2 regions of the Ensifer sp. Root142 genome follow, and region 2 is predicted to be linked to the other one. Evidence: riboswitches for the same ligand, from Rfam matches in the RefSeq annotation. Region 2 holds a riboswitch; the other holds the start of a gene.
What was found. A riboswitch is a leader RNA that binds a small molecule or an ion and turns the genes downstream of it on or off. The one in region 2 is predicted to bind FMN.

Region 1: linked by a shared signal. The riboswitch ahead of ASD52_RS00415 (6,7-dimethyl-8-ribityllumazine synthase) and the one ahead of ASD52_RS32580 (DMT family transporter) in region 2 are both predicted to bind FMN.

Annotation. Positions count from the first base shown of each region.
Region 1 is NZ_LMFK01000001.1:78,960-93,937, forward strand. Features, by position in the region: gene ASD52_RS00355 (ABC transporter ATP-binding protein) at 1-398, shown strand, start outside; gene ASD52_RS00360 (FGGY-family carbohydrate kinase) at 398-1,975, shown strand; gene ASD52_RS00365 (2-hydroxyacid dehydrogenase) at 1,972-3,009, shown strand; gene ASD52_RS00370 (glycerol-3-phosphate dehydrogenase) at 3,009-4,541, shown strand; gene ASD52_RS00375 (class II aldolase/adducin family protein) at 4,554-5,606, shown strand; gene ASD52_RS00380 (FGGY-family carbohydrate kinase) at 5,603-6,889, shown strand; gene ASD52_RS00385 (TIGR01459 family HAD-type hydrolase) at 6,886-7,725, shown strand; gene ASD52_RS00390 (TIM barrel protein) at 7,740-8,678, shown strand; gene ASD52_RS00395 (DeoR/GlpR family DNA-binding transcription regulator) at 8,783-9,568, shown strand; gene ASD52_RS00400 (triose-phosphate isomerase) at 9,565-10,332, shown strand; gene ASD52_RS00405 (RpiB/LacA/LacB family sugar-phosphate isomerase) at 10,375-10,812, shown strand; gene ASD52_RS00410 (low temperature requirement protein A) at 11,170-12,447, shown strand; gene ASD52_RS00415 (6,7-dimethyl-8-ribityllumazine synthase) at 12,688-13,161, opposite strand; FMN riboswitch at 13,253-13,402, opposite strand; gene ASD52_RS00420 (TfoX/Sxy family protein) at 13,569-13,922, opposite strand; gene ASD52_RS00425 (ABC transporter ATP-binding protein) at 14,117-14,978, opposite strand, start outside.
Region 2 is NZ_LMFK01000047.1:91,146-106,123, forward strand. Features, by position in the region: gene ASD52_RS32575 (esterase-like activity of phytase family protein) at 1-1,548, opposite strand, end outside; gene ASD52_RS32580 (DMT family transporter) at 1,647-2,546, opposite strand; FMN riboswitch at 2,633-2,885, opposite strand; gene hupB (DNA-binding protein HupB) at 3,008-3,283, opposite strand; gene lon (endopeptidase La) at 3,506-5,926, opposite strand; gene clpX (ATP-dependent Clp protease ATP-binding subunit ClpX) at 6,305-7,582, opposite strand; gene clpP (ATP-dependent Clp endopeptidase proteolytic subunit ClpP) at 7,877-8,509, opposite strand; gene ASD52_RS32605 (phospholipase D family protein) at 8,801-10,360, opposite strand; gene ASD52_RS32610 (endonuclease/exonuclease/phosphatase family protein) at 10,383-11,240, opposite strand; partial or broken gene ASD52_RS32615 (VOC family protein) at 11,477-12,047, opposite strand; gene ASD52_RS32620 (cytochrome P450) at 12,305-13,552, shown strand; gene ASD52_RS32625 (SDR family oxidoreductase) at 13,647-14,465, opposite strand; gene ASD52_RS32630 (MarR family winged helix-turn-helix transcriptional regulator) at 14,594-14,978, shown strand, end outside.

The DNA.
Region 1 (14,978 bases), on a different contig from region 2:
CGCCGATGAACGTGTTCGAGGCGAGTGTCACCGGTTCGGACGCCAAGGTCGCCTTCGGCCTCAGGGACGGCGTGCGGCTGGAATATCCGGCGTCGGATTTCTCCCATGCCGTGCGCGACGCGCTGATGAAGCGGCAGAAGGTGGTGCTCGGGATCCGGCCATATGCGGTGCGCCGCAGCGCCGACGGAGTTTCCGGACGTGTGGCGGTCAACCAATGGCTCGGTGACCAGACGCATATCGCGGCAGACTTTGCCGGCGGCACCATGGTGCTGGTCGAGCATGACCGCACCGAACTTGCCGTCGGCCAGCCGATCGGCATCCACCTCGATCCGTCGAGCCTGCATGTGTTCGACGGTGACAGCGGCAAGGCGATCAGCCACGGCGTGGAGCTTGCCTGATGCGCGACATCCTCATCGGCATCGATGCGGGAACGTCGGTCATCAAGTCGGTGGCCTTCGACCTTGGTGGGCGGCAGCTTGCCATGGCATCGGTGCCGAACACGTACGAGGCGGTCGGCAGGACCGGCAGCGTGCAGGACCTCAATCGCACCTGGACCGACACGGTCACCACCTTGACCGAGCTTTCGGCCAGGGTCGAGAACCTCGCTGGCCGTGTTGCGGCGATCGCGGTGACCGGGCAGGGCGACGGCACCTGGATGATCGACAGAGCGGGCGATCCCATCGGTAAAGGCTGGCTCTGGCTCGACGCGCGTGCTGGCGACACGGTGGAGCGCCTACGTGGCGACAGCGGCGATGTCGAGCGTTTCGCCAGCACCGGCTCCGGGCTTGCCGCGTGCCAGCAAGGCGCGCAGCTGCGCTGGATGAGCGACAACGCGCCGGAAATGCTGTCCGGTGTTGCAACCACGTTTCACTGCAAGGACTGGCTCTACTTCAAGCTGACGCAAATGCGTGCCACGGATCCCTCCGAAGCCAACTTCACCTTCGGCAACTTCCGCACCCGCAGCTACAACGACGACGTCATCCGTTTTCTCGGCCTTCAGAAGCTCAAGCATTTCCTGCCAGAGATCGTCGACGGGGCAACGTCGCACCACCTGCTTTCGTCGGAGGCAGCCGGCGCCACCGGTCTTCCCACGGGCACACCGGTGGTGCTCGGCTATGTCGATGTCGTCTGCACGGCACTTGGCGCCGGGCTCTACGATCCAGGCACCGACACCGGCTGCTCGATCATCGGCTCGACCGGCATGCACATGCGCCTTGCCACGAGCGCCGACGACGTGCGGCTCAACCGTGATCTCACCGGCTACACCATGTGCATGCCGATCACGGACACCTATGCGCAGATGCAGTCGAACATGGCGGCAACGCTCAACATCGACTGGATCCTGTCGGTCGCCGGCGGCCTCTTGAAAGGCATGGGCGTCGAAAAGACCAAGGGCGAGCTTCTGTCCCATGTCGACGGCTGGTTGGCGGAGGCCAAGGATACGTCGCTCCTGTTCCAGCCCTATATTTCGGATGCGGGCGAGCGCGGGCCCTTCGTCGACGCTTCGGCGCGCGCTTCCTTCGTCGGGCTTTCGATCACCCACGGCTTCGGCGACATGGTGAAGGCGGTGTTCGACGGGCTCGCCATGGCCGCGCGCGATTGCTACGCCGAGATGGGGCCGCTTCCGGGCCGCATCCGGCTGACCGGCGGTGCCGCACGTAGCGCCTCGCTTCGGCGCATTCTTGGTGGTGCGCTCGGGGCCAGTGTCCAGACCAGCGAGCGCGAGGAGGCGGGGGCGGCAGGAGCAGCCATGATCGCGGCCGTCTCCCTCGGTATCTACCCCTCGATGGCAGAATGCGTGCGTGACTGGGTGTCGCCGCATCAGCGCGCTGCCGAGCCCGCCGACGCGGCGCTTGCGCGCCGTTACGACGGCCTCTTCCCCTCCTACCAGCAGTCGCGCATCGCGCTTCGACCCGTGTGGCACGCACTTTCCCAGGATGCTGCCTCGGGATCACAACAGGAAGAACTGAAATGAAAAAGATAGCCATCATCGGCGACCGGTTCATGCTGCCGGACGTGTTTCGCGACAAGATCGTCGAAGCAAGCGGCGACGGCCATGAGATCCGCACCCTCGAGCTGCCCTGGCCGGATGTGCCGATGGAGCATGGTTACGCCGTCGAAGGCATGGACGGTCTCAAGGAATATCTGGGGAAGGCGGACGATATCGTCGAATTCATCGGCGACGCGGAAATCCTGGTGACGCAGCTTGCGCCGCTCTCGCGCGGCATGCTGACGTCGCTTCCCGGGCTGAAGCTCGTTGCCGTCTCGCGTGGCGGGCCCGTCAATATCGACATGTCGGCGGCACGCGACGCCGGTATCAGCGTCGTCAATACGCCCGGCCGCAATGCCAGCGCCGTTGCCGAGTTCACGCTCGGCGCCATCCTCGCCGAGACGCGGTTGATCCGCACCGGCCACGAGGCGCTACGCAAGGGCGAGTGGCGCGGCGACCTCTACCGCGCCGACCGCACCGGCCGTGAGCTTTCGGAAATGACCGTCGGCGTCATCGGCTACGGCAACATCGGCACCAAGGTGGTGCGGCTGCTGCGGGCCTTCGGCACAAAGGTTCTGGTGCATGACCCCTATGTGCAGCTGAGCGCCGACGATCTCAACGCCGGCGTCGAGCATGTGGCGCTCGACGACCTCCTGTCGCGCTCCGACCTTGTGACGCTGCACCCGCGCGTCACCGAGGAAACCCGGAACATGATGAATGCCGAGACCTTCGCGAACATGAAACCCGGTGCAATCTTCGTCAACACGGCGCGCGGGCCGCTCTGCGACTACCACGCGCTCTATGAGAACCTTGTGAGCGGCCACCTGTCGGCGGCCATGCTCGAGACCTTCTCTGTCGAACCGGTGCCGGAGGACTGGCCACTGCTCCAGCTTCCGAACGTGACACTGACGCCGCATATCGCCGGCGCTTCTGTTCGCACCGTCACCTACGCCGCCGAGATGGCTGCCGAAGAGGTGCGCCGCTACATCGCCGGCCTGCCGCCGGTCAATCCGTGCTGATGACGGGAGGCAAGAACGTGGGTTCCGAGACCGGAATATATGATCTTTTTGTCGTCGGCGGCGGCGTCAACGGTGCGGGGATCGCGCGCGATGCGGCCGGGCGAGGGCTCTCGGTCCTCTTGTGCGAGAAGGACGATCTGGCGCAAGGCACAAGCTCGCGCTCGGGCAAGCTGGTGCATGGCGGGCTGCGCTATCTCGAATATTACGAGTTCCGGCTGGTGCGCGAGGCGTTGATCGAGCGCGAGGTGCTGCTCTCATCCGCGCCGCACATCATCTGGCCGATGCGGTTCGTGCTGCCGCACAATCCGGCCGACAGGCCCGCCTGGCTCGTGCGGCTCGGACTGTTCCTCTACGACCACCTCGGCGGCCGCAAGCGTCTGCCAGGCACCCGCAGCCTTGATCTCAGCACTGCGCCTGAGGGTGCGCCGATCAAGCGGGACTATCGCAAGGCCTTCGAATATTCCGACTGTTGGGTCGATGACGCCCGGCTCGTTGTGCTCAATGCACTCGATGCGCAGAAGAAGGGCGCGCGCGTCTTGACCCGAACCGCCTGCAGCGCCATTCGTCGCGTCGACGGCCTCTGGCAGGTGGAGATGACGGATCTGCGCACCGGCGTGAAATCCGAGGTCAAGGCGCGCTGCGTGGTCAATACAGCGGGGCCATGGGTCAACGATGTCATCGGCCGGATCGCCGGGCTCAATTCCAGCCGCAGTGTGCGACTGGTCAAGGGCAGCCATATCGTCGTGCCGAAATTCTGGGAGGGGCGGCAGGCCTATCTGGTGCAGAACCCGGACAAGCGGGTGATCTTCATCAACCCCTACCAGAACGACCTGGCGCTGATCGGCACGACGGATATCCCCTATGAGGGGCGGCCCGAGGACGTATCCGCCGATGGCAACGAGATCGCCTATCTCTTGAAATCGGTGAACCGCTACTTCAAGCAGCAACTGACCGAAGACGATATCGTCCACTCCTTCTCCGGCGTGCGTCCGCTCTATGACGACAATGCCGAAAACCCGTCGGCGGTGACGCGCGACTATATCTTCGAGGTCGATGCGGCCAACGGCCAGGCGCCGCTTCTCTCCGTCTTCGGCGGCAAGATCACCACCTTCCGCAAGCTGTCGGAACATGCGCTCGAGCGGCTGAAACCGTTCTTCCCTGAGATGGGTGCGGCCTGGACCGCCAAGGCGCATTTGCCGGGTGGCGACATGGCCAATGCCGATTTCGAGCAGTTTCTTGGGGATCTCAAGGCGCGCTATCGCTGGCTGACGGCCGACCTCGCCAAGCATTACGCGCGGCTCTACGGCACGCGCACGCACGATCTGATCGGCAATGCCAAATCGCTCGAAGACCTCGGCGCTGTCTTCAGCCCGCTGTTTCGCGAGCGCGAGGCGCGCTTCCTGATCGACAACGAATGGGCGTCGACGGCTGAAGACCTACTGGAACGGCGGACGAAACACGGCCTGCACATGACACAGGCCGAGAGGCTGGCTTTCGCCGGCTGGCTGGAACGCCAGCAAGTGGCGGCCTGAAGGAGAGTGGGAATGCGCAGTCTGGAATTGGAGGCCTTGCTTGATATCTCGGCGCGGGTCGGCGCCGACCCGCTGCTGGTGCAGGGGGCGGGCGGAAACACGTCGATCAAGGAGGTCGGCACGCTCTGGATCAAGGCCTCCGGCCTCTGGCTTGCCCATGCGCGCCAGCGCGACGTCATGGTGCCGGTGGCGCTCGACCCATTGCTCGAAGCGTTGGATCGCATGGATCCCGCGGCCGAGAAAGCCCAGGACTTCGTCATCTCCGAAATGAACCCTTCCGGCCTCAGGCCGTCGATCGAGACGACGGTACATGCGCTGATGCCGCAGAAGGTGGTGATCCATGTCCATTGCGTCGAAACCATCGCGACCGCCGTGCAGACGATCGGTGCGGCCATCGCTGCCGAACGCCTGACGGGTATCCCGCATGTCTTCGTACCCTATGCGCGGCCGGGGCTGCCGCTTGCCAAGGCGATCGCCGAGCGGCTGCAGGAGAAGACGTCGGTGCTGATCCTCGGCAATCACGGCCTTGCAGTTGCCGCCGAGACCGTCGCCGATGCGGCAATCCTTCTGACCGAGGTCTCCCGCCGGTTGACGACGCAGCGACGGGCGGCGCCATCAGCCGATCTCGCGGCACTGTCCCGCCTTGCGGTCGACAGTGGCTATTGCCTGCCCGACGACGCACGACTGCATGCGGTCGCAACCGACCTCGAAAGCTGCCGGATTGCTGCCGGCGGCAGCCTCTATCCCGACCATGTCATCTTCCTCGGCAAGGGGTCCGTCATCGCCGCGCCGGGCGAAACCGCCGTTTCGATCGAGACCGCCAGGAATGAACGTGGCGAAACCCTGCCGCCGCTTCTGCTGTTTCCCGGCAAGGGGGTACTGGTCGAGAAGACCATTTCCGCAGGCGCGCTCGCCATGGCGCGCTGCCTTGCCGACGTGACGGCCCGCATTCCCGCAAATGGGCGTCTTCGCTATCTGAGCGATGCCGAGAACGCCGAACTGCTCGGCTGGGACGCGGAGAAATATCGCCAGAAGCTCAACCGGGCAGGGCAGGCGCTGCAATGAGTGGAGATCAGAACGCCCTTGTTGTCGGCATCGATATCGGCACGTCGGGCGCGCGCTCCGTGGCGATGGTGCCTGACGGCACGATCGTCGCCTCTGGTGCGGCCAAGCTCGCCGCTTTTTCCGATGACCACCGCGATCCGGTCGGCTGGTGGAAGGCGGTGCGGGCGGCGCTTGGCGAGGTGCTCGAGGCGGTCGATCGTCGACGGATCCGCGCCATCAGCATCGACGGAACCTCGGGCACGATGCTGCCCGTTTCCGCCGACGGTGCGCCGCTTGCCACGCCGATGATGTACAACGATCCGGTTTCCGACCGGACGATGCTGGACGCAATTGCCGCCCATGCACCGAAGGAAAGTGCCGCCCACGGGGCAACCTCCGGTCTTGCCAAGGTGCTGCTGTTCCAATCGGTGCCGGATGTCTTCCGTGTCATCCATCAGGCCGATTGGCTCGCCGGGCATTTTACCGGGCTCTACGACGTTTCCGACGAGAACAATGCCTTGAAGACCGGCTACGATCCGGTGGCGCGGTGCTGGCCGGAGTGGATCTCACGAACTGGCGCGCGCATCGATCTCCTGCCGGAGGTGCTGCCGGCCGGTGCGCCGGTTGCGACGATATCGGCGGCCGCAGCCGAAGCCTTCGGCCTGACGCCGGATGTCATTTTAGTCGCCGGCACGACCGATGGCTGTGCCTCGTTTCTGGCGACCGGTGCCGATCGTCCGGGCGATGGCGTCAGCGCACTCGGCACGACGTTGACGGTGAAGGTGCTTTCCGACCGGGCGCTGTTTGCCCCGGAATATGGCCTCTACAGCCACCGGATCGGCGACATGTGGCTGGCGGGCGGCGCATCGAATACGGGAGGCGTTGTTCTGGCCGAGTATTTTTCCGCAGAGCGCATCGATGAGCTTTCCGCCCGCATCGATCCGGCTGTCGATAGCGGGCTCGACTATTACCCGCTGACGAAGCCCGGCGAGCGCTTCCCCATCGCCGATCCGAATCTTGAGCCACGCCTGACGCCGCGACCCGAGGATGACGCGATGTTTCTGAAGGCAATCTTCGAAGGCATCGCCGGTATCGAAAGCCTTGCTTATCACAGGCTGACATCGTTCGGCGGACCCAAGCTCGGTTCCATACGCACCGTCGGTGGCGGTGCAAGAAATGCGGCGTGGTCGGCAATCCGCGCGCGCAAGCTCGGCGTGCCGTTCCTGACGGTACGTTCGGAAGAGGCCGCAGCCGGCACGGCGCGGCTGGCGCTTGCCGGTGCAAGACAGGCAGGTGTGTTATGAGTACTGTCATCTCAGGCCTCGGCGATATCGCCGATCGTTATGACGCCTTTCTGATCGACCAGTTCGGCGTGCTGCGCGACGGCCGCAGGCCCTATCCTGGTGCTGCCGAAACGCTGGTGCGGCTGAAGAATCAGGGCAAGCGCATCATCATTCTCTCGAATTCCGGCAAGCGCTCGGCGGAAAACGACCGCCGTCTCGTCGATCTCGGCTTCGTCGCCGGCAGCTGGGACTGGTTCCTGACCTCGGGCGAAGTGGCGTGGCAGATCCTGAAAAAGGAAGGCGGGCAGGCAAGCGGGCCTCCGAAAAAGTGCCTGCTGGTCAGCCGCGACGGCGATCTGTCGCCGCTCACCGGGCTCGACCTCGAGCGCACCGAAGATGGCGCGGATGCGGACTTCGTGCTTCTGGCTGCGAGCGAAGGCGATGTCCTGCCGCTGTCGCACTATGAGGCGCTGCTGGCGCCTGCGGCACGGCGCGGCGTGCCGTGCCTCTGCACCAACCCCGACAAGGTGATGCTGACCAAGAGCGGAATGGCTTTCGGGGCTGGGCGGATTGCGGAGCTTTACGAGGAACTCGGCGGCACGGTGCGCTGGATCGGAAAACCATTCGCCGACATCTACGATTTTGCCCTCGACTTTCTCGGTCATCCCGATCCGTCGCGCGTCTGCGCAATCGGCGACAGCATCGAACACGATATCGCCGGGGCGGCAAGTGCCGGCCTTGAGTCGGCGCTGGTGACCACCGGGATACTGGAGCATGCCTCCGACAAGGAGCGGCAAAAACTCTTTGCCGAGCATGGCGCCACGCCCGATTTCATCCTCCCGAAATTTCTCTGGTAGTCAGGAGTACGGTCTTGGCTTTCACGCTGTCGCTCAACACCAATCCGCTGGTCAATCGTTTTGCCGAGCCTGATGATCTGATCGAGACAATCGGGGAGCAGATCCGCATCGGCTACGTGCAGCTGACGCATGAGTTCGTCAATCCGGGCTGGCCGGCGGCAACGATCTCCAAGACCATCCGTCAGTTCAGGGCAGCGCTTAGCCGCACCGGCGTCAGGATCACCTCGGGCATGACCGGGCCCTATGGCAGGCTCAACCACTTCGGCCACCCCGACCCGGATGTGCGACGCTACTATGTCGACTGGTTCAAGACCTTTGCCGATATCTCCGCCGAGCTTGGCGCATCCGGCATGGGCACGCAGTTTGCGATCTTCACGCTGAGGGACTATGACGACCCGGCCCGGCGCGAGGAGATGATGAAGATCGCCATCGACTGCTGGCGCGACGTGGCGGAACACGGCAAGGCGGCCGGTCTTTCCTATGTGTTCTGGGAACCGATGTCGGTCGGGCGCGAGTTCGGCCACACGATCGCCGAGTGCCGCTCGCTCGACCGGCGGCTCGCCGAGGCGGAGTTGCCGCTCCCAATGAAGATGATGGTCGATATCGACCATGGCGACGTCACCTCCGACGACCCCGATGACATCGACCCCTATGCCTGGGCGGGCGCATTTCCCGAGCGCTCGCCGATCATCCACATCAAGCAGTCGTCGATGAACAAGGGCGGGCACTGGCCGTTTACCGCTGCCTACAACCGGGATGGCCGCATCACGCCGGAGAAGCTGATCGATGCGGTCAAGGCCGGCGGCGGCACCGACAACGAGATCTGCCTGGAGCTGTCCTTCCGCGAGCGGGAACCGACCGACCACAACGTTGTGGAGATGATCCGCGAATCCGTGGAGTTCTGGGAGCCCTACATCGATACCGGGTTCAACCGATCATCAAAATCACACTGAAATATCACAAAGTATCATTAGTTAGATTGAAATATAACATAAAGGTGTTATCTTCTCAGGTGTGATGTCGCGCTCTCGCGGCATCGGGATCGAGGCGGATGACGATGAAGCCGGAAGACAGGCGACAGGCGATCATGGATGTTTTGATGGAGGCCGGCACGGCGTCCGTCGAGGATCTGTCACTCCGTTTCGGCGTCAGCAAGATGACGGTGCATCGCGACCTCGACGATCTCGAACAGGCTGGCCTGTTGCGCAAGGTGCATGGCGGCGCTTCGATCCAGTCGAGCCCGCAGTTCGAAAGCGATTTCCGCTACCGCGAGAAGATTGCCGCCGCCGAGAAGAACCGCATTGCCGAATATGCGGCGAGCCTGATCGAGCCGGGGCAGAGCATCCTCATCGACGACAGTTCGACGGCCGGCGCGATTGCCGGCTGCATCAGGGACATCAGGCCGCTGACCGTCATCACCAACAACCTCGGCGTCATCACCGGTCTGTCCGGTGCGCCCGGCATCAACGTCATCGCGCTCGGCGGCCAGTACAGCAAGAAGTTCAACGGCTTTTTCGGCATCGTCACCGAAGAGGCGCTGCGCTCGCTGCGCGTCGATATCGCCTTCCTCTCCAGCTCCGCAGTCGCGGGAACGGCAGCCTTCCACCAGGACCAGGAGGTCGTGCAGGCCAAGCGGCTGATGGTGAAGTCGGCGGCGCGCAAATATCTCATGGTCGATCACGACAAGTTCGGGCGTTCCGCCCTGCATTTCCTGACAGGGCTCGACGCCTTCGATGCGGTGCTGACCGGCGCCGAGGTGACGGATGAGCATGCCGCGACGCTCCGCGAGGCCGGAATCCCCCTGGTGACGGTCGACAATCGAAAAGCATCGGAGAAAGCATGAACAAGCCGCAGCTCTGGGTGGGCACAAGCTGGAAGATGAACAAGACGCTGGCGGAGGCCATGGTCTTTGCCGAGAGGCTGGCCGCAGCGGACGGAGCGCGCGACGAGCGCATCCAGCGTTTCGTCATTCCACCCTTTACCGCCGTCAGACAGGTCAAGGAACGGCTCGTGCAAACGGGCGTCAAGGTCGGTGCGCAGAACATGCATTGGGACGACGCCGGCGCCTGGACCGGCGAGGTTTCGCCGGTGATGCTGAGGGACTGCAACCTCGATGTGGTCGAGCTTGGCCATAGCGAACGGCGCGAGCACTTCGGCGAGACCGACCGTACCGTGGGCCTGAAGACGGCAGCGGCGGTGCGCCACGGCCTGGTGCCGCTGATCTGCATTGGCGAGACGCTCGCCGAGCGCGAGGCGGGCGAGGCGGATGCCGTCCTGAAGCGGCAGGTTGAAGGCGCGCTGGAACTGCTGGAAGGCGACGCGCGCAAGGCGACGATCCTGCTCGCCTACGAGCCGGTCTGGGCCATCGGCGTCAACGGCATTCCGGCAACATCAGACTATGCCGACGAGCGCCATAAGCGGATCGCCGACGTGGCGCAAGGCGCGCTCGGCGTGCGCGTTCCCGTCCTCTACGGCGGCAGCGTCAATCCCGGCAATTGCGAAGAACTGATCACCCAGGGGCACATCGACGGCCTGTTCATCGGCCGCTCCGCCTGGGACGTCAATGGCTATCTCGACATTCTGCAGCGCGTCTCGAAGGCGATCTGAGCCCTCGTACCCCGCAGATCAACAAGACGGAAAGGAACAATCATGAAGATCGCAATCGGAGCAGACAGCGCCGGCAAGCCCTTGCTCGACGTCATCGCCGCCCATCTCAAGGGCAAGGCCGACCTCGAAGTCAGCGACCTCAGCCAGTCCGGTTTCTACGCCGACCTGTCGCAGAAGCTGGCGCAGACCATCGTCGATGGCGACAACGAGCGCGGCATCCTGTTCTGCGGCACCGGTATCGGCGTCTGCATCTCGGCCAACAAGGTGCCGGGCATCCGCGCCGCGCTGACCCACGACACCTATTCCGCTGAGCGGGCGGCAAAGTCGAACAACGCACAGATCATCACCATGGGCGCGCGCGTCATCGGGCCGGAGCTGGCGAAGTCGATCGTTGATACCTGGCTCGCCTCCGAATTCGACGCGAACGGCCCGTCGGCCGGCAATGTCGACGCGATCGATCGTCTCGACGCGGCGAAGTAAGCGAGCCAACTGCTAGAGCGTTTCCGGTTTAAACGGAGCCACAGACCCGCTCTATCTCTTTGTTTTTACGCATTTCCTGGCGGAAAGCCGATTCGCACTTTTCCTGGAAATGCTCTAATACCGCAATGCACGTTGATCCTCCCTCGCGCATCGCGGCGAGACGCCCGGCAGAGATGCCGGGCGTCTTTTCCTGATTTGCCACTGCCTAATTCGTTTCAGCGTCGTTTGCGCGTCATGTTTGAGGCGCGGCGCTGTCGGGTGTTTTGGCAGACCGCCGGGGCACTGCCGGCTTGACGAAGCTTCTGTAAATATTTGAACATGCTTGCATATCGTCACGTCAGCGAGGAATGCCGCCCCATGCCCGACGCCCCAACGACACCGCCGCATGCCGGAAGCCACCGCCTGGCGCGCATGAGCGGCCGCGACACGCACGAACACCACCGCACAGCCACGACGCTCGAGCTTCTGTTCGACCTGACCTTCGTCATCGCCTTCAGCCTTGCGGCATCGCAGCTTGCGCATCTGATGGCCGAAGGACATTTCAAGGCGGGGCTGATCGGCTTCTTCTTCGCCAGCTTCGCCATCTGCTGGGCCTGGATCAATTTCACCTGGTTTGCTTCCGCCTATGACACCGACGACTGGGTGTTCCGGTGCGTGACCATGGTGCAGATGGTCGGCGTGCTGATCCTGGCGATCGGCCTTCCCGCCATGTTCCGCTCGGTCGACGAGGGTGCCCATCTCGACAATGGCGTGATGGTGCTCGGATACGTCGTCATGCGGGTGGCGATGATCTTCCAGTGGCTGCGCGCCGCCGGCCAAGATCCGGCACGACGGCAGGCCTGCATGACCTATGTGGTAGCGATCACGGTTGCGCAACTCGGCTGGGTCGTGCAGATCTTCGTCGACTTCTCGATCGTTGTCACCTTCGCCATGGTCGTGGCGCTCACCGTCATCGAGATGCTCGGGCCCTATATCGCCGAGACGCGGCATGGCGGCACGCCCTGGCATGCCCACCATATTGCGGAACGCTACGGCCTTCTGGCAATCATCGCGCTCGGAGAAGGCGTCGTCGGCACGGTCGCCTCGATCACGGCGGTGGTGGATGGGGAGGGCTGGAACCTCGACGTGGCGCTCGTCTGCCTTGCGGGCACCGGGCTTACCTTCGGCATGTGGTGGATCTATTTCCTGTTGCCGAGTGCCGAGGTCCTGCACGTGCACCGCAGACGCTCCTTCGTCTGGGGCTATGGTCACATGTTCATTTTCGCCGCGATCGTTGCGACCGGTGCGGGCCTGCATGTCGCCGCCTATTACATCGAGCACAAGGCGCATATCGGGTCGCTTGCGACCGTGTTGACGGTGGCGGTCCCGGTCGCGGCCTATATCGCTCTGGTCTACGGCATGTATGCCTATCTGCTGCGGCAGTCGGAACCGCTTCATGCCTGGCTGCTCGCCGGCACGATGCTGCTGCTTGCGGCGTCGATCGCGGCCGCGATGGCGGGCGTCGACATGGCGATCTGCCTGATCATTCTGATGTTTGCGCCGTTCGTGACCGTCGTCGGTTTCGAGGCGGTCGGTCATCGCCACCGGATGGCGGCGCTGGAACGGTGCCTTGATGAGGCAGAGCCGGTGCATTGAACGCCGGGAATTGGCTATTCGAAACAGCGGTTTGCCGGCTGTTGCTGGCGGCTTGATTCAGGTGGTTCAGAGGTTGATTCAAGCAGGCGCCGCGAAGCGGCTCGATGGTTGCGCATCGGAGCGCTGAGCGAGCCTTGCCCCTCACCCTAGCCTTCTCCCCGCAGGCGGGGAGAAGGTGGCCGGCAGGCCGGATGAGGGGTGGCGGCCGGATACGGCGCGGGCTTGCGGCCCGCCAGCAGATCAGGCGTTGAGCAGCGCCAGCTTGGCGCGGGCGTCGAGGATCTGGGCGCAGGCATTGGCGGCTTCTTCGCCCTTGGCGACGAAGTGTTCGCGGAAGAAGGCGATCAGCGGCGCGCTTTCCTGGAAATTGTGCGGCGTCAGCACGGCCGACAGCACCGGCACGTCGGTATCGAGCTGGACGCGCATCATACCGTCGAGCACCGTGCCAGCGACGAAGTCATGGCGGTAGATGCCGCCATCGACGACGAAGGCGGTGCCGAGGATCGCGGCGTAACGGCCGGTCCTGGCAAGCTTCTGCGCGTGCAGCGGGATTTCCAGCGCGCCTGGCACGTCGAAGATCTCGACGTCGGCGGCACTGCCGCCGAACTTCGTCCATTGGGCGACGAAGGCATCGACACAGCGGTCGACGATGTCGGCGTGCCAGCGGGCACGGACAATCGCAATCTTGGCGGTGGGGTGGGAAAGAATAGTCATGGTCTCAAGCCTTCCAGGGTTTGGCGTTTCCAATTTTCCCGTCGGGCGAACATGCACGCGCGCGAAACCCCGGTGTGGGGTCCACGTTCCTGCTTGCTCTCTTCCATCCGGACTGTGACCGTCGGCTCCGGAATCTGACCGGATCTGCTGACCTCCGAAGTAGACCTCCGAAGCGCTCGCGGGCTTCGATCTTTCGATCGCTACCGCCGGTGGGGAGTTTCACCCCGCCCTGAGAACAAGAGCGACTATATAGATCGGCCGTGCCTGGTCAAACGCATGACGCGACGAAAATCCGGGAAATCGCGACAGATTTTTTCCGTGCCGTATCGCTCCCGGACAAATCTGTTCCCGTCGGGAGCCGCCGTAGTCTGACCTCGGCCGCGTGCCGCGTCGCCGCCACGAGACATTTATCTGCGGACGCGACGCGGGGCTTCGTCTTCGGCGGCGATCGCGCGTGCGGACCAATGGAGCAGCGCCTGCCTGTCATCAAGGCAAGTGACCGGTGCTTCGTAGTAGCGGTGCACGACCACCGGTTTGCCGCCCTTGTTGTAGGTGAACGGCTGACATCCTTCGCTGAGAAGCGCATCTCTCAGGGGCTGATCAACCCTGAAATAGAGGCGATCCTTGATGCTGATGGCGAACTGGCGATCAGCGACAAGATAGGCCCAACCGCCGAAGAAGCGGCCTATGTCAACGGGACCGATATCCGCGAGTTCTTCGTGGATATGGGTGACGAACGCACTCGGCTGCGCTTTAGTCATGGCGGCCGCCGGTGCAAAATGCGCTGTTTTTCATTCGACGGTTCAGGCAATCTCTCCACGGCATGTGCAAGGCAGCTACTGCATGTTTCCTTAAATCCTATTCGATTTAGGGATAAAAACATGCAGCACTTCAAAGCGCTACAGCGACCTTTGCGCGTAACAAGACGCACGCGCTGTAGGGGGACGCTGGAGATCTACTCGCGGATGACGAGCAGGTCCTTGGCGGCAAAGCGGAGCGTGACGTTCGAGCCGAAGGCCGGCGGCGTCAGGCCGGGGTCGTTGAACATGTCGAAGGAGATGACGTCGCCGCCGATGCGCAGCTTGGTGCGGATGACCGAGCCGAGGAAGCTGGTCGAAACCACCTCGCCGGTCAGCGCGGTGTCGCCCCTGGCGCTGTCGGCGATCGAGCCTGCCTCCGGGCGCAGCGCCAGCGAAATGTTGTCGCCACCCTTCATGCCGGCGATCGGCTCCTTCAGCGACACCTGCTGGTTGCCGATGGTGACAGCACCGGCGGCCGGGTCGGCGACCTTGGCTTCGATGATGTTGAGCGTGCCGACGAAGGAGGCGACGAATCGGGTCGCAGGGGTGTTGTAGATCTCGAACGGCGTGCCGATCTGGTCGGCTCGCCCGGAATTCATGACGACGATGCGGTCGGAGATCGACAGGGCTTCTTCCTGGTCATGGGTGACGAAGACAGTGGTGATGCCGAGCTGCTGCTGGATCTGGCGGATTTCCTCGCGCAGCGACACGCGGATCTTGGCGTCGAGCGCCGACAGCGGCTCGTCGAGCAGCAGCACCTGCGGCTTGACGGCGAGGGCGCGCGCGAGCGCCACGCGCTGCTGCTGGCCGCCGGAAAGCTGGTAGGGGAAGCGGTCGGCCAGGTGCTCGAGCTTGATCAGGCTCAGCATCTGCTTGACGCGTGTATCGATCTCCGACTTCTGCGCCCCGGCGACTTTCAGGCCGAAGGCGACGTTGTCGTTGACGTTCATGTTGGGAAACAGCGCATAGGCCTGGAACACCATGCCGATGTTGCGCTGGTTGGGCTTCAGCGTTCCC
Region 2 (14,978 bases):
TTCCCCATCATTGGCGATGCCTTCGATGTCGAGCTTCTGTGCCGGGGCGCCATCGCGGGTGATCCGAAGCGTCTCGGTGATCAACGCCGGCTTCTGCGTCGCATCGATGGTGAAGATGGTCGGCTGCGATGCATAAACCGAATCGTTGACTGCGCGCAGGAAGCCCGGCTTGTCGGCAACGGCTGCGAGGCCCGACAAGGCTCCGAAGCCCACCGGCAGACCATCCTTGTCCGCCGAACGGATCTGCGGATAGGCGGCTTCACCTTCGCCACGCTCGTAGATCATCACATGCGAGCGAGCGCCGCCGTCTTCGCCGAGATCGACCTCGTTGGCGGTCGCAAGCAGATTGCGCGACGGGATCGCGACGGCACCCTCCGGCGAGATGCCCGACGGCAGCAATTGCAGCAGTTCCGGCTCGGCGCCGGTGTCCTTGTAAACGCCGACGACGGATGCACGTTCGGCAAGCACGAAGAACAGATTGTCTTCGCCGAACTTGGCAGCCTCGAGGCCTTCCGGCTCGACGCCCTTGGCCGACGAGCGCTTCTCGGGATAGTGGCCGATCGAAGCGATCTCGTGTTCGAAACTCGCACCCGATTCGAACAGGACCTTACCGGCCGTATCGAAGATGGTGAAGCCGCGCGAACCGCCCTCATAGTCACCTTCGTTGGCGACGACGATGCGATTGTCGTCGAGCCACTTGACGGCGTCAGGCTCGCGCTTGCGGCCCGGTTGCTCGTCCATGAAGGCGATAGCGCCGTCACGCTTGGCGTCGATGTCCCTAAGGTCGACCGCGCCAGCGGAGAAATGCGTCTTTACCGTCGCCGACTTGCCGTCGATGATGACGATGTGGTTGTTCTCCTGCAGCGTCAGCGCAATCTCGTCCTTGCCGTTGAAGGACACGAATTCCGGCTCCGGGTCGTCGCCTGCAACCTCGGCAAGACCGGTGAGGGTCACGTGCTTGATCGTCGCGCAATCGGCACCACCATCCTTCAGAGACAGGATCACCAGGTCGCCGGCAGGCATCTGCGGGATCTTGCCGTCGTTGACCTCTTCATCGCGCTCATTCTCGATCGCGATCGCAGCAATGGTCCGGTCCTTGTTGACCGCGACGGAGTCCGGCTGGCCGCCGAGATCGCAGGTCGACTCGACCTTCTTCGAGGCAACGTCGACGGTAGCGAGAAAGCCGGAAGGCTTGGTGAAGCTTTCGCGTGTGTTGACCGCGATCAGGGCCTTGGTACCGGCGACGGTTACCGAGGTCGGCTCGCCATCGAACGACACGATACCGGCCGCCTTCGGCGCCTTGGCGTCGGTGATATCGATAAGGCCGATGCGCTTGCCCGGGCTATCGGAATAGATCAGCGTATTGCCGTCTTCGGTGGCGGTAATGATTTCCGCGGATGTCGCGTCCTTGCGGGCATCGCCCTCCGGCAGATTGTCGGCAACGGCGAAGGACGCAATACGATTGAACACCGGTTCGGCGGCAGCCGGAAAGGCAACGGACGCAAGAAGTATGGCGGCAAGTGCCGTTCTGCATGATGAAATGGTCATGAAAAATCCCCCATGTCGAATATTCAAAACAAGGGGGTTCTGCGGGATGGCGATGACAGGCGCATGACAGTCTCGCGCCTTTGTTGTGCAGCGTTGTCTTACGCGGTCGCGCGCTCGCGTTTCATCTCGTTGCGCATGATGAAAAGCGAGGCGCCGAGGATCAGGACCGCCCCCAGCCACAGATAGCCGCTCGGCGCATAACCGAAGACGAGCCAGCCGGCGAGAACGTTGAGCGGTAGCTTGAGATCGTCGAAAGGCTGCACATACGCTGCGTCTGCGACGGTATAGGCAAGCGTCAACAGATACTGTGCCACCACGGTCAAAAGCCCCGCCAGCACCAATAGCGCAAGGATAGTTCCACTCGGCACGACAAACCCTGCCGACAGCGCCAGCACACCATTGATCGGCGTCAGAAGCACGAGCAACCAGACCGTTATCGTCTCAGGGCGCTCGATGCCTGTCAGGCTCTTGGTGATCAGCGACGCCGCCCCCCAGAGCAGCGCCGAGAAAACCGGCAGCAGCGCTGCCCAGGTGAAGCTTTCCGACCAGGGCTGCAGGATGATCGTGGCGCCGGCAAAGCCGACTGCCGCCGCTGCCCAGCGTGCCGGACCAACGCGTTCGCCCAGGAAGAGCCGCGCACCAAGAATGATGAAAAATGGCGATGTCATCACCAGCGCGATCGCCTGCCAGATCGGAACAGAAGCCAGGCCCGAAACCCAGGCCCCTACGCCGAGCGCCGCAAAGGCAACGCGAATGACGTGACGCCAGGGGTAATCGGTGCGCATGGCCGACAGGCCGGCGCGAAACAGGAACGGCAGGGAGAAGACGAGTGCAAATGCATATTGCCAGAAGGCAGTCGAGGTGGCGGAAAAGCCGAGTTGCATCGTCATCCATTGCGTGACGACATTCAGGAGAGCAAAGGCGACGCCGGCCAGTATCATCCAGGCCGCACCGGCCATGGCACGGGAGGTGAAAAGTGCTTGGGTCGTCTCGCTCATGTCCTTCATCCGCAAACAGGGACCTACACAAATCAGGACACATGAGCGCAGGATGCGACGACGGACCGCCCGCCCGTCGCACCCACGATCATTCTCTTTCATCCGGACTGTGACCGTCGGCTCCGGAATCGCACCGGATCTGCTAACCTTCCGACACGACAGCGCCTGAAGTGCTCGCGGGCTTGGGCCTGCTGCATAATTCCTTAAATCCAATCCGATTTAAGGAGAAAATTATGCAGCAGCTTTCAAGTGTCACAGCGTCCGTTGCGCGTCATATTTGACGCGCGGCGCTGAGCCCTTACCGCCGGTGGGGAGTTTCACCCCGCCCTGAGAACAGGGCTGAGCCGTAGACCAAAGACCGCGCTGCTGCAAGGGCAGCCGAAACGCAAAAGGGTCCGGCGTGAACCGAACCCTTCAAGACTTGGACGGCCGGCCTCGTATCCGGCCGTCAAGCAAACCTATCAGCCGTTAACGGCATCCTTCAGGCCCTTGCCGGCCGTGAACTTCGGAACGTTGCGTGCCGGGATGTCAACTTCAGCGCCCGTGGACGGGTTGCGGCCCTTGGAGGCTTCGCGACGCGAAACGGAGAAGTTGCCGAAACCGACGAGGCGAATGTCGCCACCGTCCTTAAGTTCAGCCTGGATGGTCTCGAAAACTGCATCAACTGCGGAAGATGCGTCGGTCTTGGAAAGTCCGGCCTTCTCAGCAACGGCAGACACGAGCTCATTTTTGTTCATGTTTCCACCCCTTTCAAAATGGTTCGAAACGACTGTGTTTTTAAGCCGCGGCGGCTTGCGCATCGCCCGCGTCTTGCCATTCCCAATTGCGCCTAATCCCTTGGAATGCAAGGCTTGCAGCATGCTTTTACAACAAAAAAGACCGGCCAGAGGCCGGTCTTCCTTGTTTTTCTGCCAAATGGGCCTGACGGGAACACAATTGCACCCGCCCGGTCCTGTCAATCAGTGGGCGATGGAAGCGCCCGCTTCGTCCTGCGAATCAACCGCGGCGACGGTTGCCGGCTCATTTGCCGGGTCCCATTCGATCGGCTCCGGGACGCGGACCAGAGCGTGCTCGAGCACTTCACCCATCCGCGAAACGGGGATGATCTCCAGCACGTTCTTCACGTTGTCCGGGATCTCGGCGAGATCCTTGGCGTTTTCCTCGGGGATCAGCACCTTCTTGATGCCGCCGCGAACGGCCGCCAGCAGTTTTTCCTTCAGTCCTCCGATCGGCAGCACGCGGCCGCGAAGGGTGATCTCACCCGTCATCGCCACGTCCTTGGAGATCGGAATACCGGTCATGACAGAGACGATCGCTGTTGCCATGGCAACACCGGCCGACGGGCCATCCTTGGGCGTCGCGCCTTCCGGCAAGTGCACGTGGATGTCGCGCTTGTCGAACAGCGGCGGCTCAATGCCGAAGTCGATCGCCCGCGAGCGGACATAGGATGCCGCCGCCGAAATCGATTCCTTCATCACGTCGCGCAGGTTGCCGGTGACGGTCATGCGGCCCTTGCCGGGCATCATGACGCCTTCGATCGTCAGCAGTTCGCCGCCGACCTCGGTCCAGGCAAGACCTGTGACCACACCGACCTGATCGTCGCGTTCGGCTTCGCCGTGACGATAACGCGGTACGCCAAGGTAGTCCTGGATGTTGCCGGCAGTGACTGCCACTGCCTTGGCCTTGCCCTTGATGATCTCGGTTACCGCCTTGCGGGCGAGCTTCATCAGTTCGCGCTCGAAGTTACGAACGCCGGCTTCGCGTGTGTAGGTCTGGATGATCGCCATCAGCGCACCGTCGGTGACCGAAAACTCTTTCGGCTGCAGCGCGTGATCGCGGATCGCCTTCGGCAGCAGGTGCCGCTTGGCGATTTCCAGCTTTTCCTCTTCGGTGTAGCCGGCAATACGGATCACTTCCATGCGGTCCATCAGCGGCGCCGGAATGTTCAGCGTGTTCGCCGTGGTGATGAACATCACGTTGGACAGATCGTATTCGACTTCAAGGTAGTGATCCATGAAGGTCGAGTTCTGTTCTGGATCCAGCACCTCCAGCAGAGCCGAGGACGGGTCGCCACGGAAGTCCTGGCCCATCTTGTCGATCTCGTCGAACAGGAAGAGCGGGTTGGACTTCTTCGCCTTCTTCATCGACTGGACGACCTTGCCGGGCATCGAGCCAATGTAGGTGCGGCGGTGACCGCGGATTTCGGCTTCGTCACGAACGCCACCCAGCGCCATGCGCACGTATTCGCGGCCGGTCGCCTTGGCGATCGACTTGGCAAGCGAAGTCTTGCCGACGCCCGGAGGGCCGACGAGGCACAGGATCGGGCCTTTGATCTTCGTCGAACGGGCCTGGACGGCGAGATATTCGACGATGCGCTCCTTGACCTTGTCGAGGCCGAAGTGATCGACGTTGAGCACTTCCTCGGCATGGTTCAGATCGGTCTTGATCTTGGACTTCTTGCCCCACGGCATGCCAAGCAGCCAATCCAGATAGTTGCGCACGACGGTTGCTTCCGCCGACATCGGGCTCATCTGGCGCAGCTTCTTCAGCTCGGCGTCGGCCTTTTCGCGCGCTTCCTTGGAAAGCTTGGTCTTGGCGATGCGCTCTTCGATTTCGGCCATCTCGTCGCGGCCGTCTTCACCGTCGCCGAGTTCCTTCTGGATCGCCTTCATCTGTTCGTTGAGGTAGTACTCGCGTTGGGTCTTCTCCATCTGGCGCTTGACGCGCGAACGGATACGCTTTTCCACCTGCAGGACGGAGATCTCACCTTCCATGAAGCCGAGCGCCTTTTCCAGGCGCATCTTCACGCTGGTGGTTTCCAGCATTTCCTGCTTTTCGACGATCTTGATCGATAGATGCGATGCGACGGTGTCGGCAAGCTTCGAATAATCTTCGATCTGGCTCGCGACGCCGACGACTTCCGGAGAAATCTTCTTGTTGAGTTTCACGTAGCTTTCGAATTCGGAGACGACCGAGCGGCTGAGCGCCTCGATCTCGACCGGATCTTCTTCCGGCTCGTCGAGCGCCTGTGCGGACGCTTCGTAGAATTCTTCGCGCGGCGTGTAGCTGTCGATCTTGGCGCGCGTGCGCCCTTCGACCAGCACCTTGACGGTGCCGTCGGGCAGCTTCAGGAGCTGCAGGACATTGGCAATCGTGCCCACCTGGTAGATCGCCGAGGCTTCCGGATCGTCGTCCGTCGCGTTGATCTGGGTGGCAAGCATGATCTGCTTGTCGGTCCCCATGACTTCTTCAAGCGCACGGATGGACTTTTCACGGCCGACAAAGAGCGGCACGATCATGTGCGGGAAGACTACAATGTCGCGAAGCGGCAAGACCGGATAGGTCGCGCTTTCAGTCGCCGGAGACGTTTTGCTCGTCATGTCATTTCCTTTCCGTCCCGATTTCGGGCCCGTTCCCGGGAGCCACAGCGGCACTCCCGGTTGTCATATTTTCCACATGAAAGTGGAGTGCTAGAGAGTCCTTTTCAAGGCTCGCCGCAACATCCACCATCAGTGGCCGGGTCCTTCTGACTACGCTTTATTGCTGTTGCGTACCTTGCGACGGAAAACGAGGCTTCAAGGATATGCAACGGCCGAGGCCCTCTACTGAATCGTCACATCATTGCGTTGTTAAGACACTTTAGCAACAACCGAATTGTTAAATCGTCCCCCGCGCAAGCCATCTCAACAACTAAGTGCAAGGCCATGAAAAAGCCCGCACGAGGCGGGCTTTTTCAGGTCCGATCTGTGGGCCTGCGATCAGGCCGAAACGTTCGCCTTCTCTTCCGAGCGCTCGGAATAGATGTAGAGCGGCCGCGCCGCACCCTTCACCACCTCGTCGGAGATCACGACTTCGCGAACGCCTTCGAGCGTCGGCAGCTCGAACATCGTGTCGAGCAGGATCTTTTCCATGATCGAGCGCAGGCCACGGGCGCCGGTCTTGCGCACGATGGCGCGACGGGCGATCTCGCGCAGCGCGTCCTCGTGGAAGGTCAGTTCGACGTCCTCCATCTCGAACAGCCGCTGGTACTGCTTGATCAGAGCGTTCTTCGGCTCGGACAGGATCTGGATCAGCGCGTCCTCATCGAGGTCTTCGAGCGTTGCCAGAACCGGCAGACGGCCGATGAATTCCGGGATCAGGCCGAACTTAACCAGATCTTCCGGCTCGAGTTCGCGCAGAACTTCGCCGACGCGGCGATCTTCCGGCGAGCGAACCGTCGCGCCGAAACCGATCGACGTCTTCTCGCCACGGGCGGAGATGATCTTATCGAGGCCGGCGAAGGCGCCGCCGCAGATGAACAGGATATTGGTGGTATCCACCTGCAGGAATTCCTGCTGAGGATGCTTGCGGCCACCCTGAGGCGGCACCGAAGCAACAGTGCCTTCCATGATCTTCAAGAGCGCCTGCTGCACGCCCTCACCGGAAACGTCACGGGTGATCGACGGGTTGTCGGATTTGCGCGAGATCTTGTCGACTTCGTCAATGTAGACGATGCCGCGCTGGGCGCGCTCGACATTGTAGTCGGCAGCCTGCAGCAGCTTCAGGATGATGTTTTCGACGTCTTCACCGACATAGCCGGCTTCCGTCAGCGTCGTCGCATCGGCCATCGTGAAGGGCACGTCGATGATGCGTGCAAGCGTCTGTGCGAGATAGGTCTTGCCGCAACCGGTCGGGCCGACGAGCATGATGTTCGACTTCGCCAGCTCCACATCGCTGCCCTTGGCCGCATGGGCCAGACGCTTGTAATGGTTGTGCACGGCGACCGAAAGAATGCGCTTCGCCTGCTGCTGGCCGATGACGTACTCGTCAAGGACCTTGATGATTTCCTGGGGGGTCGGAACGCCATCGCGGGACTTGACCATCGAGGTCTTGTTCTCTTCGCGAATGATGTCCATGCAGAGCTCGACGCATTCATCGCAGATGAAGACCGTCGGTCCGGCAATCAGTTTGCGGACTTCGTGCTGGCTCTTGCCGCAAAACGAACAATAAAGCGTATTCTTCGAGTCACCGCCGTTGCTACCGCTGACCTTGCTCATTTCCATTTCCTTCCAGCACGCCGGACATCTTCGGAAAAGATATCACGGACCACTCAATTCGCCCCGCGCAAAGACCTGCGCCGCATTAAGAGGGCTTCCGGGAGTACTCACCGTATCAGGGCATTTTGCCCAAGATTCGGCCGCAACGACTCTCCCACCTAACTCTGAACCCTATGTCTTCACAGCTCAATAGAACATTAAGGGGTCATCTTAGCGGCTTTACCCCCTCGATAAAGCCCTTTCACCATTACAATTGTGTCACAATTGCATCTATCGTGACACAAAAGCGCGTTATCACGCCTGCTCTGCAGCCTCGATCGCTTCGCGCGACGTGATGACCTTGTCGATCAGACCCCAGTCGAGCGCTTCGTCGGAACTCATGAAATGGTCGCGATCGAGCGTCTGTTCAACCTCTTCGTAGGTCCGGCCGCAATGCTTGACGTAAACCTCGTTCAGGCGCCGCTTCATCTTGAGGATGTCCTTGGCGTGACGCTCGATATCAGAGGCCTGGCCCTGGAAGCCACCGGACGGCTGATGCACCATGATGCGCGAGTTCGGGGTGGCGAAACGCATGTCCTTGTGGCCGGCAGCCAGCAGGAGCGAACCCATCGAGGCGGCCTGACCGATGCACAGCGTCGAAACCGCCGGCTTGATAAACTGCATGGTGTCGTAGATCGCCATACCGGCGGTAACGACGCCACCCGGCGAATTGATGTAGAGAGCGATTTCCTTCTTCGGGTTTTCTGCCTCGAGGAAAAGAAGCTGGGCGCAGACGAGCGTTGCCATCTGATCTTCGACCGGACCGGTCAGGAAGATGATGCGCTCTTTCAGAAGGCGCGAAAAGATATCGTAGGAACGTTCGCCGCGGTTGGTCTGCTCCACAACCATCGGCACCAGCGCCATGGCGGTATCAACTGGATTTCTCATATCGAACCTTCATCAATCGGGCCCGCAATGCCTTTGCGAACCGGGAATCACAGGATTAGCCTTCTGCCCCTACATAGAGTGTCAACACCCTTCACTTCAAGTCGCCAACCTCCGATAACCTTAATCGGCGGCGCCCTTCCAGCCTAAGAACAGCGGTCCTCCACACGTGATTGCTGATAGAACATTTTTTCGCCGCCGCCTTTGCCAACGCCCTGGCTTTTGCGCTTTCCGCACAGCATTCGCCACCGCTGGGTAAACGGACGGTAAACGGCGCGCGCGCCACGGCGGACCTCAAAGCTGCGATTCGATCGGCAGGATACGGATGATCCCGGCGATAACGCGCCTCAGCAGGCTGGCGTCGGGCTCGCGCCGCAGCCGCCGCTCGGTCCCGTTGGTTCGGTCACGCCAGACGAGCCGCGCACCTTCAAGGCTTAGCCGATAACTGACGGACGGGGCCGTCTCGTCCTCAAACATCGTGGCGAGTTCGCCGGCAAGTGCTGCATCCACAAACACAACGCCCATTTCGGTGTTCAGCGATGCCGACCGCGGGTCGAAATTCATCGAACCGACGAAGCCGTTCAGACCATCGACCACAAAGGCCTTGCTGTGCAGGCTCGCATTGCGCCGGCCAAACAGCGACATACGATGACTCTCGACCGTATCGCCCTGCTCTTTCAGTTCGAAAAGCTCGACACCGGCGCGAACGAGGTTTCGACGGTACTTCACATAGCCACCATGAACGGCCGCGACGTCGGTCGCAGCCAGTGAATTTGTCAGCACCGCGACGCGGATGCCCTTTTTCACAAGCGCCGTCAGTTCGCGCGTCCCGGCCGTGCCGGGAATGAAATAGGGCGAAATGATGCGCAGATCGTTCTTTGCCGCCTGGATCAGCGGGAAGAGTTCGCGCAGCAGCCAGTTCTGCCGCTTTTGCATCAGCGCCTTCTCGGGCGGGTCGGCCTCAAGGCGAACGTTGTCGATCCAGTACAGCCTTCTCGAGCCGCTATAGAACGTCTCTTCGGCCATCGCGTCAGTCACGCGCTCCAGATAGAAACGGGCGGCAGGCGTGCGCGCATGGGCATCGAGCGCCTCCCTCAGCGCCGGCAGATATTGCTTGCGGGGGGTGCGCAGTTTGGCGATCGGCAGCACGGACGTGCTGTTCCAATAGCGATCGAACATTGCCGTTGCCTGATCGACCACCGGCCCGATCATCCAGAGATCGAGGTCACGAAAGTTTGAAAGCTCGGCCGCGTCGAAATAGGCATCGCCGATATTGCGCCCGCCGGCGATGGCCAGGCGCGCATCGGAAACCCACAGCTTGTTGTGCATGCGGCGTGTGGCGCTGAAAGCGCGGATGGCCATCTCGAAACCCCGGCGGATACGATCGGTGCGGGCACGGCTTGGATTGAAGAGCCGGACCTCAATGTTCTCGTGGGCATCAAGCGCGATGCACATCCGGTCGTGGATGCCGGCGTTGATATCATCGAGCAGCAGGCGGACGTGGACGCCGCGGTCGGCAGCCGTCAGGATTTCACGCGTGAGCAAGAGACCGGTCAAGTCATCCTTCCAGTAGTAGTATTGCAGGTCGAGGCCGCGGCCGGCCCTGCGAGCCGCATGCGCCCTGACGACGAAAGCTTCGATGTTGTCAGAGACCAGCGATATGCCGTTCTTTCCGGAACGGGTGCGAAGCAGCGGGCCTATGGCCCGATCGAGTTCGGTATCGGCGTCAGCGACAGGGAGTGCAGCAGACGGGTCTCCATGGGGACGCCGACCGAAGCGGCCATAGACATAGAAAATCGCCGCACCGAACGCGCCGCCGATGGCGACAACGGCAACAATGACAAAGGACAACATCACCTGCCCGCCAGAAAGTGTCTCAGGCCGATCCGGCCCGGCTCACTTCAATCCGTTCGTTGTTATGGTCTTCCCGCTTGCCGACCTTCAGATCGATCGATGCCTTGACCGGCAAATGATCGGAAGCGATGCGGGCCAGAGGAGAATCGTGCACTGCGACCGATGTCACCAGGCTGTGCGGGTTGCCGAGAACGCGATCGAGCGGCAACAGCGGAAAGCGAGAGGGAAAGCTCGCGACGGTCGCATGCGAGGGGTCGAAGACGGGGCTAAGGAAGGACAGCGACGACCGTTTGCCCATGCGCCACTCGTTGAGGTCGCCGATCAAAAGCGTGGGTCGCCCGCCCGCATCGGAGGCCGCCTCGATGATCGCCTCGGCCTGTTGCGCGCGGGAATGACGAAGCAATCCGAGATGGGCGGCGATCACGCGCAGCGGCCCCATCCTGAGGTCAAGATCGACAACGAGCGCTCCGCGCGGCTCGACACCCGGAAGTTTCAGTTGCTGTACGTCGGAAACCGCACCTTCACGCAGAAGCAGCACATTGCCGTGCCAGCCATGCCCCTTGGTGGAGAAGCCCGAGATCGGAACGGATACGAGATGCGCTTCGCGCCGCAGATGTTCCAGATCGAGGAGCCCTGCCCGCTCACCGAACCGCTGGTCGGCTTCCTGAAGGGCGACGATATCGGCGCCGAGTTCGCCGATCACTTGGGCCGTGCGGCCCGGATCAAAGCGGCCATCGGTGCCGACACATTTGTGGATGTTGTAGGAAGCGATGACGATATCACCGCGGTTGACCGCCGCCTCACGGCTGACGACGGTGGGTCGCCGCTTGCGGATTGCCGCTACGATGCCCGCCGATAGACTGGTCTGGTTTTTTGCCATGCCGCTCCCTGCTTGCTGCCGCATCATGCGCAAATAGGTCGCCGGACGCCACTGAAAAAGGCTCCAGACCAAAACTTGTTCCGTTCGAAATGGCGGCAGTGGCGCTTTTTCGAACTGCTCCACAGTCATCGGCGCCGCTCAGACCTCAAGGCACAGGTAGACTGTTTCCCGCATTTTTGAGGGCTGGAGAATGACGGCCGGCCGCCGGGCCACCCGCCGTTGCGCAAACGCGACCTTCAATCCGCCGGACCGGCAAAGAGGATCAGATTGCCGTCGGGATCAAGGACGATGAAGTTCCGCGCACCCCAAGGCTCGGTCCGCAATGTTTGGTGAAAACGCACGCCGGCGGCCTGATAGTCGAGGAACAGGCGCTTGAGCTCATCCGATGTGGCGACGGTCAAGGAGGCGGAAAGCAGATGCTCCCGCTCTCTGATGTCGCCGACGAAGACAGGCTCGCAGACCAGGCGCAATGCGAGCAGCGCATTGTCGCGTTTCACCTGGCCATAGAAGGGTGGATCGCCGTAGACGAAGTCGACGGCAAAACCGAGTTTGTCGGTGACGAAGTCGCAAGACGCCTTGATATCGGCGACGAACAATTGTGCCGAAGTCGATTGCAGAACAGGGCGCGGTGCTGCTTGTTTTGCTTGCATGGTCATTGTCAGGGCTCCTGATTTGAGCGCCTGCCAGCCGTCAAAACCCATCTGGCGTGCGACCAGTTCCTGGGCGTCGGCGAGCTTGAAGTCTGCCTTCAATATTTCCCGATCATCCAGGTCGGGCCTGCTTCTTGAGGTTTTCGAGGTTCGGCATGGGCGCAACTAAGGTCTATCTACCGTAGGTGGGCGTTGCCCTTTCGACCTTGCACCGATGCGCCCTACGCAGCGTCAGAACATTGACTCGCGGTGAGCTATCTTGTCAACGCGCTGATACCGCAAGCCGATGACCCGTTGCGACAACCACTCAGTCGCGCTGTCGATCGGTCAGGGCTCTGCAACTTGTACTCTTGCGGGGCGAACCCGGTCGCCCTTAGAAATAGCTGTCGCACCCGCCTTGCAAAGAGCCAGATCATGCCGCCCAAGCCCGCCATCATCATCGACAGCGCCAAGCGAAGCGTTTCGATCGACGTGCACGACCCGGATTTCTACCGTGCGCCACTGTCGGCTTACGCGGAAATTCACGCCCATTGCCCGGCATTTTACTGGAGCGAGCGCGAACAATGGTATTTCGCGGGCTACGACCAGGTGAACGCGTTGCTACGCGACCGGCGTTTTGGCCGGCAGATCCTACACGTGGCGACACGCGAAGAACTCGGCATGCCGGCACCGAAGCCGCATCTGAAGGATTTCGACGCACTTGAGGAGCATTCGCTACTGGAGCTCGAACCGCCGACCCACACCAGGCTTCGCACCCTCGTCAACCGCGCCTTCGTCTCCCGGCAGATCGAACAGTTGCGGCCGGACATCGAACGGCTTTCGCATACGATCATCGACGGTTTCGAGCAGGACGGCGAAGTCGAGCTACTGAAGACCTATGCCGAAACGATCCCGGTCACGATCATCGCCAGGATGCTCGGCATTCCCGTCGACGCCGCGCCAAACCTGCTCGATTGGTCGCATCGCATGGTGAGAATGTACGTCTTCAATCGGAGCCACGAGACCGAGTTCGACGCCAACCAGGCCTCCGCCGACTTCGCCGACTACCTCAAGACCATCATCGCCGAGAAGCGCCGCAAGCCGGCCGACGATCTGCTGACACATATGATCACGTCGGAGAAAGATGGAGAGCGATTGTCCGAGGCAGAGCTGGTTTCGACGGCCGCCCTGCTTCTCAACGCCGGCCACGAGGCGACCGTCCATCAGATCGGCAACGCGGTCAGAACGATCCTGCAGTCGGACCACGCGCCGGGAGATCTGTTCGCAACGGAGGCGACGACCGATCTTGCGATCGAGGAGTGCCTCCGATTTGCCGCACCGCTGCATATCTTTCAACGCTATGCGCTGTCGGATATCGAACTCGACGAAGGGATTGCGCTTCGCAAGGGCGACAAGATCGGCCTGCTTCTTGGTGCCGCCAATGTCGATCCGCGGAAGTTCAGCGACCCTGACCGCTTCAAGCCTGCGCGCGACGAGGGCGTCAACGTCTCGTTCGGTGCGGGCCTGCACTTCTGCATCGGAGCGCCGCTCGCCCGGCTCGAACTCAAGCTGTCGCTGCCGATCCTGTTCCAGCGCTTGCCCGGGATGCGGCTGAAACACCCGCCGGAAGTGAAGGACAGTTTCCATTTCCATGGCCTGGAGCGGCTCGATCTCGTTTGGTGAAGGGACACCCCTGCCCGGTCTGCGCAAAGCAAACGGCTTCGACGCAACCGCCGAAGCCGTTTGATCCCAATTGCAGAGGCGAATGCGTTGGGGTTTAGACGGCGGCGGCCGTCTGTTCGACACCGTAGCGCGCCGCCGGCCTGTCATGCGAAAGATTGGGCGACAGCACCATGCGCGCCTTTGTGAAGGCGTGCCAGTCGGCAGCGTCGGGCAACGATGGAATGGTGACCAGTTCTCCCTGGTCGAAACCGGCAAGTGCCGCGTCGACGAGATCGGTGACGTCCATCACCATCGAAGGGTCGAGCCGGTCGATCGAGCCGCCGGCCCGGTCAAAGATCTCGGTGCGGGTCAGCCCGGGCAGCACCGCCTGAACCCTGACGCCCTTGTCTGCCGCTTCCACGTTGATCGATTGCGTCAGGTTAAGCACAAACGCCTTGGAGGCATTGTATGTGCCGTTGAACCGCTCGGGCACCAGCGCGACGACGGAGGCGATGTTGATGATCGCTCCCTTGCCGCGCATCGCGAATGTCTGGGCGGCGGCAATCGCCAACCGGTTCACGGCGACGACGTTCAGCTCGATCATGGCTTCGAGATAGTCCAGGTCATCAGTGAGCAGCGGTCCCTTCGGACCGATCCCCGCGTTGTTGACAAGGAGTTCGATTGCCTCGTCTTCGCGCAGGCGCTTCTCGACCAGCCTTACGTCATCCCGTAGCGTCAAGTCCGCCTTGAGCACGTCGACCGTCACACCGTATTGCGCCGACAGCTTGGCGGCAAGATCGGAGAGACGCTTTTTATCGCGTGCCACCAGAACCAGGTCATGGCCGCGTTGCGCCAAGCGGTCCGCATAGGTCGCGCCGATGCCCGACGACGCGCCCGTCACCAGCGCCTTACCCCTTTTCTCCACTGCACGCATTGTCGGTTTCCTTGTTCGGATTTCAATCTAGTGGTATATGCCACTAAATATACAGCAAACTGGACGCTGCGCAAGAGTGGCGCTACCAAAGTCGAAAATGGGCGCCGCAGCTCCCGACGGAGGAAACGATGGACGACACGCCGAAGGGAATCTGGGACTTCTGCACCAACAGTGCGCTGAAGCGCGCCTCGCGACAGTTAGGACAGCTCTATGAGGATGTGCTCGCACCAAGCGGATTGCGCGGCACGCAGTATTCGCTGCTGAGCCAGATCGCCCATAGCAAGAATGCGTCGCTGCGCACGCTCGCGGATCTGTTGGTGATGGACCTGTCGGCGCTTGGTCACACGCTGAAGCCACTCATCCGCGACGGCTATGTCGAGCTTGTGCCCGACGCGTCGGACCGGCGAGTGAAGCGCGTTCAGCTGACGCCCTTCGGCGCCAAGAAGCAGCGGGAGACGACGGATCTCTGGCGCAAGGCGCAGGCGCGCTTCGACAATGCTCTCGGTAAACAGG